2 linked regions of the Egicoccus sp. AB-alg2 genome follow. The protein of the gene in region 2 interacts with the protein of the main gene of each other region in a pairwise test. Links are inferred from orthologs where the notes say so. Each region holds a gene or a part of one and is shown on either strand. Other genes may lie near its edges.

Region 1 (3,937 bases), on a different replicon or contig from region 2:
ACGCCGACGTCCCCCGGCCTTCACGGAGATTTCACGGCGCGGCCGGTGACGGTTCGCCCCCACGTGCCGAACGCTGCGCCTGGCTGAACGCCACCGGGTACACGGACCGCGGCCGGTGACGGGCCCGCGTGTCCATTCCCGCCATCGGCGACACCGACCGCGGCCGGTGACGGTTCGAATCGACCATGCGCGCGGAAGAGTGCACACCCAGGTAAGGAACCGGCCGCAGAATCAATCGAGCACGCCGGGGCCGCTCAAAGGGAAACGGTCGGACAGGCGGCGCACCGCGCCGAGGACGATGGGGGCGAGCAGGGTGTTGTAGAGCGCGACGGCGACGGAGGCCTGGGCGAGCATCAGCGGGGTGGTGCGGTCCTCGCCGAGCAGGAGCGCGACGACCCCGTAGGCGGCGGTGCCGAGCAGTCCGGAGAGGAACGCGAGGATGACCGGTGCGGTGATGGACTCGGGCGCCAGGTAGGGGCGGGCGAGGCCGACGGTGAAGCCGATGGCGGTGTAGACCAGTGCGGCGAGCCCGACGGGTGATTCGCTGACCAGCAGGTCGGTGAGCAGGCCGGCGGCGAAGCCGACGCGCAGCCCGGCCAGCGGGCCGTCGCGCAGGCCGACCGCGAGCGTCACGAGCAGCAGCAGGTCGGGCCGGAAGCCGGCCAGCGTGAAGAACGGGAACAGGGCGGTCTGCAGGACCGCGGCGGTGACGAGGAGCAGTCCTACGACCAGGACGCGCAGGATCACGTGCCGTCCTCGTCGTCGGCCTGGGCCTCCGCGTCGTCACCGTCGGACCCGTCGGACCCGTCGGCGTCCGGGTCCGCCTCGTCGTCGTCTTCGTCGCCCTCGTCCTGTTCCGCGGTGGGCGGGCCGGGTGGCGGGGTGAACTCCGGGTCGGGTGACAGTTCGAACGGCGGCAGTTCGACGACGGGCTCGCTGGTGACGACCAGCACGTGGTGGATGCGGGTGAAGTCCACGAACGGCTGGATCTGGACGTCGAGGACGAGCCCGGCGGTCACCTCACCGACGGAGGCCACGCTGCCGATGGGGATGCCGCCGGGGAACGCGCCGGACTGGTATGCGGAGGTGACGATCTCGTCGCCGACCTCGATCTGCGCCTCCGGGTCGAACGGCTGGAACAGCATCGGGTCACCCCCGCGGCCGATGACCGTGCCGGTCTCGCCGTTGGCGGCGTGGCGGGCCGGCGCACCGAAGTTGGGGTCGATGGCCAGCAGCACCCGGGCGGCGTTGCGTTCGACCTGGATGACGCGCCCGACCAGACCGTCGCCGTTGACGACCGGCATGTCGCGTTCGACGCCGTCGTCGGTCCCGACGTCGATGACGACCGTCCACTCGAAGCCGGTCGGGCCGAGCGCGACCACGCGCGCGGCGACGGCCTCGACGCCGGTCCCCTCGCGCATGCCCAGCAGCTCGCGCAGTTCCTCGTTCTCGCGCTCGACGTCGGCGACCGAACGCCGCCGTTCGCGCAGCTCGTCGACCTGGGCGCGCAGCCGCTCGTTCTCCGAGCGGGCACGGAAGAGGTCGGCGACCGAGCCGGCAGCGTCCCCGACCGGGCGCACGAGCGTGACCAGCCCGTCCTGGATCGGGCGGAGCACGGCCGTCAGCCCGCCCCGCAGGCGGTCGAGCGGGCCGTCGTCACCCGAGCGGAAGTCGACGGTGACGAGCACCAGCGACAGCAGGACGAGGACGACGAGCAGCGCACGCGCACGTCGACGCTGGAACACCGGCGCGGATCAGTGACGCGAGGAGGAGATCAGCACCTTCTTGAGGGCTTCGAACTCCTCGAGGCACTTGCCCGAGCCGATCGCGACCGAGGAGAGCGGGTTCTCCGTGATGTGGATGGGCATGCCGGTCTCGTGCTTGAGGCGCTCGTCGAGGCCCCGCAGCAGCCCACCACCGCCGGTGAGGACGATGCCCTTGTCCATGATGTCGGCGGCCAGCTCCGGCGGCGTCTTGTCGAGGGTGTTCTTCACCGCGTCGATGACGGCGTTGACGGGCTCCTCGATCGCCTTCCGGATCTCGTCGGCGGACACGATGATCGTCTTCGGCAGGCCGGAGACGAGGTCGCGGCCCCGGATCTCCGCATGCGGCTCGTCGGCCAGCGGGAACGCCGAGCCGATCGCCATCTTGATCTCCTCGGCGGTGCGCTCGCCGAGCATCAGCGAGTACTCCTTCTTGATGTAGGAGATGATCGCGTCGTCGAGCTCGTCACCGCCGATGCGGATCGACTGGCTGGTCACGATGCCGCCGAGGGAGATGACCGCCACCTCGGTGGTGCCACCGCCGATGTCGACGACCATGTTGCCGGCCGGCTCGTGGACCGGCAGGCCCGAGCCGATGGCCGCGGCCATCGGCTCCTCGATGATGTAGGCGGCGCGGGCGCCGGCCTGGATGGTGGCCTCCTCGACCGCGCGCTGCTCGACCCCGGTGATGCCGGACGGGACGCAGACGACGACGCGCGGCTTCGCCAGGAACCGGCGCTTGTGCACCGCCTGGATGAAGTAGCGCAGCATCTTCTCGGTCACGTCGAAGTCGGCGATGACGCCGTCCTTCAGGGGCCGGATCGCCATGATGTGGCCCGGCGTGCGGCCGATCATGCGCTTGGCCTCGGCGCCCACGGCCAGGATCGCACCGTTCTTGGTGTTGATCGCCACCACGGAGGGCTCGTTGAGCACGATGCCACGACCCCGGACGTAGACCAGGGTGTTGGCGGTGCCGAGGTCCACGGCCATGTCGCGACCGAGGAACTGGAAGGTGTTGCCGATGTTCGCAGCCACGGGGAGACCTGCCGGGCTCGGGGGATCAGGGGGATGCGACGGCCGCTGACGCCGACGGCGAGCGGGAGCCGTGTGCCACTCCGAGACGCACGCACCGAGCGTACGCCCCGCGGGCCGCGAGGATGCTAACACCTGCCGGCAGGACCCGCGTCCCGGTGACGGCGCCGCGCGCGTCCCGTCCGTCCGGGCCGCGCCGGGAACCCGTCAGATCGTGCCCCTGCGGGCGAGGCTGACCCAGTCCGGCCCACCGACGACGAGGTGGTCGAGCAGCTGCACCCCGACCAGTTCGCCGGCGCGCGCCAGCCGCCGGGTCACCGCCTGGTCGTCCCGGGACGGCTCCGGGTCGCCCGACGGGTGGTTGTGGGCGAGCACCAGTGCCGACGCGTTGGCGAGCAGGGCATCGCGGAAGACGTCCCTGGGCGACATGAACGTGTGGTCGACGGAGCCGATGCTGATGGTCGACACCCGCAGGACGCGGTGCTTGGTGTCGAGGAACGCGGCGACGCAGCGTTCGCGGTCGCGGAAGGCGACGCGTGGCACCAGCAGGTCGGCGGCGGTCTCCGGACTGGTGACCGCGATGCGCTGACGGTCGCCCGGGACGAACGGGTCGGGCCCGCACGCGAGGCAGGGCGCCAGTTCCCCGACCCGTCCGTCCGGCGCACCCACGGCCCATGTCGTACTCATCCGTTCCCCCGTCGTGGTCGGCGTCGCGTGGCGGGCGGCAGCCTGCCGCACGGCGTGCGCGACGGCGGATCGGGCACGCGCGGCGCTGGGGAAAACGGCGATGCGTGCATCCGGACCTGCCGCTCGGGCGTGTCAGGATGCACGCATCGGGGTCGGGGCCCGGCGCCGCGAGCGCCGGCCCGGCCGGCCTCAGAAGCGGTCGGGGAAGAAGATGCCCAGCTCGCGCTTGGCGCTGTCGACGCTGTCGGAACCGTGGACGATGTTCTCGCCGATCACGGTGGCGAAGTCGCCACGGATGCTGCCCGGCGTGGCCTCGAGCGGGTTGGTCGCGCCCATCAGCGTGCGCATCCCGGCGATGGCGCCCTCGCCGGCGACGCACATGGCGACCAGCGGGCCGGACGTGATGAAGTCGACGAGCTCGCCGAAGAAGGGCTTGTCGGTGTGCTCGGCGTAGT
Region 2 (4,094 bases):
CAAGCGGCGCAACGTGGCGAAGTGTGGCCTGGCGGCCGCCGACGCATCTTCGCCCGCCGCCGGGAGCGGCGGGATGGTCATCAGCCCCTCGATCGCCAGGTGAGGCAGGTCGCGAGCGTAGGCGACCAGGTCAAGGGCCTCGTCCACCTGGCAGCCGTGCTTGGCGGGATCCTCCCCGACGTTCACCTGCACCAGCACGCGCTGCACGACCCCGGCGGCGGCCGCCCGGCGCGAGAGCGCGTCGGCCAGGGAGCGGCGGTCGAGGGTGTGGACGAGGACGGCGTGCCCGACGACGTCCTTGACCTTGTTGCGCTGCAGGTAGCCGATCAGGTGCCACCGCGCCGAGGGCACCAGCGGCAGCTTGGCCAGCAGTTCCTGGACGCGGTTCTCGCCGAGTTCCGTCACGCCGGCGGCCACGGCGGCCCGCGCGACCTCGGGTGGATGCGTCTTCGTCACGCCGATGAGGCGGACGTCGGCTGGCTTGCGGCCGGCGGCCGTGGCGGCGGCCGCCAGGCGCGAGCGCACCCGCGCGGCGCGGGCCTCCACGTCGGCGAAGGGCATCCCGGTCACGCGGTGGCCCGTTCGCGCACCACGAGGCCGAACTGTCGCCCGGTGGTCGGATCCGCCCGGTGGCTGAACCAGCGGGCGTCCGGGTCGCAGCGCGTGCAGGTGGCGAGTCGCTGCACGCCGCCGACGCCCGCCTTCTCCAACGTCGTGTGCACGGCGGCGGCCAGGTCCAGGGCGTGCGTCCCCCAGGTGGTACGCGCGTCAGCGGCGGGATGCTCGGCGACCACCTCGGTGTGCAGGTCGGCTGGCACCTCGTAGCAGCAGCCGCCGATGGCCGGCCCGATCGCGGCCCGGATGCCGGCCACGTCGTCGCCGAGACCCGCCATGGCGTCCAGCGCGGCGGTCACGACCCCGGTCTGCACGCCGCGGCGTCCGGCGTGTACGGCCGCGACGGTGGTCGCACCGGCCAGCAGGACGGGCACGCAGTCGGCGACGGAGACGGCGAGGGTGCGGTCCGTCAGGCGCGTCACCAGCGCGTCGACGCCCCGCAGTTCGGCACCCGGCGGCACGGTGTCGTCGACGACGCCCACCCGCGCGCCGTGGACCTGGTGCATGGTGTGCCAGGTCGCGGGGGCGCGACCGGTCCGCCGGCCGACCTCGGCGCGCGTGCGCGCGAGCACGGCCGGCTGGTGCGGCCGTCGGTGCGAGAGGTTGCCGGCCGCGCCGACCCCGGGTGGAGACCCGGTCCGGTCGCGGCCGGTGAACCATGCACCGACGCCGTCGGCCAGGTCGACGTCGAGGACGAGCACGGGCACCTCGGCGGTGGGTCAGCGCAGGAAGGACGGGACGTCGAGGTCGTCATCGTCCTCGCCGTCCTGGACCACCAGCGCCGGACGCTCCTCGGCGGGCGCGGGCGCGGGACGGAAGACCTCGTCGGGCTCGTCGTCGTCATCGTCGGCTGCGACCGGCGCCGCGGCCGGAGCGGCCGCGATCCGGCTCGTCGTGTCGGCGCTGGCGGCGACGCTGCCGGCCAAGTGGGCCGGGGCGTCGTACTTGTCGAACCCGGCCGCGATGACGGTGACCTTCACCTCGTCGCCGAGGGAGTCGTCGATCACGGCACCGAAGATGATGTTGGCCTCGGGGTGGGCGGCCTTGGTGATCACGTCGGCCGCCTCGTTGACCTCGAACAGGCCGAGGTCGCTGCCGCCGGCGAGCATCAGCAGCACGCCGCGGGCCCCGTCGATGGAGGCCTCGAGCAGCGGCGAGCTGATCGCCAGCTGGGCGGCCTCGAGCGAACGGGCGTCGCCGCGCGCCTTGCCGATCCCCATCAGGGCGCTGCCGGCGTCCTTCATGACGGTGCGCACGTCGGCGAAGTCGAGGTTGATCAGCCCCGGCGTGGTGATCAGGTCGGTGATGCCCTGGACACCCTGCAGCAGGACCTCGTCGGCCAGCCCGAACGCCTGCACCACCGAGGTCTGCCCGTCGGCGATCTGCAGCAACCGGTCGTTGGGGATGACGATGAGGGTGTCGACCTCTTCCTTGAGCTTGGAGATGCCGTCCTCGGCCTGCAGGGAGCGCTTGCGCCCCTCGAAGGCGAACGGGCGTGTCACCACGCCGATCGTCAGCGCCCCGAGTTCCTTGGCGACCTGGGCGACGAGCGGCGCCGCACCCGTGCCGGTGCCGCCGCCCTCGCCGGCGGTGACGAAGACCATGTCGGCGCCCTTGAGCACCTCGGTGATCTCGTCCTTGTGGTCCTCGGCGGCCTGGCGGCCGACCGACGGGTCGGCACCGGCGCCCAGCCCGCGGGTCAACTCGCGCCCGATGTCGAGCTTGACGTCCGCATCGGACATCAGGAGCGCCTGGGCGTCGGTGTTGATCGCGATGAACTCCACGCCACGCAAACCGGCGTCGATCATGCGGTTGACGGCGTTGACGCCGCCGCCGCCGATACCGACGACCTTGATCACGGCGAGGTAGTTCGACGGGTTCGCCCCCATGGGCTCCTCCTGCGGTTCTCGACCGGGCGGCGCGCTCGCGCACACCACCTGCGGACACGCCGGACCGGGCGGTCCAGCGGCGGGTCGAGGCCGGGCCCGCCCGCACGGGGCTCGCGCACCATGCGAACGGGTCAAGCCTCGACCTCAAGTAGAGGTCTAAACTTATGTCAACCTCTGGTGGCGGGTGACCGTAACGCCCGTGCCCGACCCGAGCAAGCAACCGGCACCGCGGCGAGCCGTCGTCGCGGTCGCCGCCCGTTCACCGCTCGGCAACCGCACGCCGGGAACTCGTCGGTCAGGAGCTGCACGACGTTGGGCCCCTCTGAGCCCTTCCCGTGCCACACGATCGTCCGTACGGGCGGCCATCCCTCACGGTGGTCCGACGCGCCCGCCCATGGTGTGCTGGAGGGGGCCCGCTCCGGTCATCTGGCCCTTCCCCACTTCTCCGGACGTCGGCACGGTGTCGGAGGGTCGTCCCGAGACAGGAGAAGCCGTGAGGACCGCGCGGTGACCACCGGCGCTGGAGCAGCCCGCCCCACGGTCGCGGTCCCGCTGCTCCGTGCCGCGCACGTCGGACCGTCGGTCGCGGTCACGACCATCGTGGCGCTGTTGGCCCTCGCCCTCGGCCTGCCCGGCCGCCAGGCCGCCCTCGTGGTCTTGGCCGTGTTCACCGGCCAGCTGACCGTCGGCTGGGGCAACGACCTCGTCGACGTCGACCGGGACCGCGCGGCCGGCCGAGCGGACAAACCGCTGGCGAACGGTGAGCTGACGCCCTCCTTCGTGCGACGCTGCCTGGTCGTCGCGGCTGCCGCCTGTGTGGTGCTGTCCCTGCTCGCGGGTTGGCGCAGCGGGGCGACCCACCTGGTGGTCCTCGTCGCCTTCGCGCACCCGTACAACCTCTACTTCAAGGCGACGGCCTGGTCGTGGCTCCCGTACGCCGTGGCGTTCGGCTCGCTCCCCGCCATCGCCAGCCTGGCGAATCGCCCGCCCCACTGGCCACCGACGTGGATGGTCGTCGCGGCCGCCATGCTCGGCGTCGCCGCCCACTTCCTCAATGCGCTGCCGGACTTCGACGACGACGCCGCCACGGGCGTGCGCGGGCTCCCACACCGATGGGGTGCCGCCCGGAGTCGCAACGTCGCCACGGCGTTGCTGGTGCTCGCCTCGGTGGTCGCGGTCCTCGGCCCCGCCGGCGCGCCGCCGACCTGGGTATGGGCGGTCCTTGCCCTCGTGGTCGCGCTCGCTGCCGTCGCGCGGTTCGGCAACGGCAAGGCGCCGTTCTACGCCGCGGTCACGATCGCGCTGGTCGACGTCGCGCTGCTCGCGATGGTGGCCGCATGACGGCCTGGGACCTGGCGGTGGTGGGCAGCGGACCAGCCGGATCCGCCACCGCGATCGGCGCGCTGCGCGTGGACCCCTCGCTCCGGGTGGCGCTGCTCGACCGCGCCGAGTTCCCGCGCGACAAGCCGTGCGGCGACGGCATCGCCCCGCAGGTCATCGACCTCCTCGAGGACGCCGGCGTCACGGGGATCGTCGACGGTCATGTGCCGGTGCCTCGACTGCGGCTGGACCGGGGCTCGGCCGGCGTCG

What was found. The genes of interacting proteins can lie anywhere in the genome.
Region 1: the proteins of ftsZ (region 2) and ACERM0_RS11650 interact in binary tests that used the Escherichia coli proteins (3 or more experiments, as listed by UniProt). The link is inferred for Egicoccus sp. AB-alg2 from one-to-one orthologs.

The regions. Positions count from the first base shown.
Region 1 is NZ_JBGUAX010000005.1:386,248-390,184, forward strand. The notes cover bases 771-3,731. They hold ACERM0_RS11650 (rod shape-determining protein), read right to left. Parts: upstream 2,787-3,731; coding sequence 1,755-2,786; downstream 771-1,754. Other genes in these bases: mreC (rod shape-determining protein MreC), read right to left, coding at 771-1,745; ACERM0_RS11655 (RadC family protein), read right to left, coding at 3,003-3,482; ndk (nucleoside-diphosphate kinase), read right to left, coding at 3,672-3,731. Also shown: rod shape-determining protein MreD, read right to left, coding at 232-747; more of mreC, read right to left, coding at 744-770; more of ndk, read right to left, coding at 3,732-3,937. UniProt on the Escherichia coli protein: Forms membrane-associated dynamic filaments that are essential for cell shape determination. Acts by regulating cell wall synthesis and cell elongation, and thus cell shape.
Region 2 is NZ_JBGUAX010000001.1:384,883-388,976, forward strand. What follows is about bases 420-3,387. They hold ftsZ (cell division protein FtsZ), read right to left. Parts: upstream 2,505-3,387; coding sequence 1,335-2,504; downstream 420-1,334. Other genes in these bases: ACERM0_RS01830 (YggS family pyridoxal phosphate-dependent enzyme), read right to left, coding at 420-561; ACERM0_RS01835 (polyphenol oxidase family protein), read right to left, coding at 567-1,322; ACERM0_RS01845 (UbiA family prenyltransferase), read left to right, coding at 3,012-3,387. Also shown: more of ACERM0_RS01830, read right to left, coding at 1-419; more of ACERM0_RS01845, read left to right, coding at 3,388-3,845; ACERM0_RS01850 (geranylgeranyl reductase family protein), read left to right, coding at 3,842-4,094. UniProt on the Escherichia coli protein: Essential cell division protein that forms a contractile ring structure (Z ring) at the future cell division site. The regulation of the ring assembly controls the timing and the location of cell division.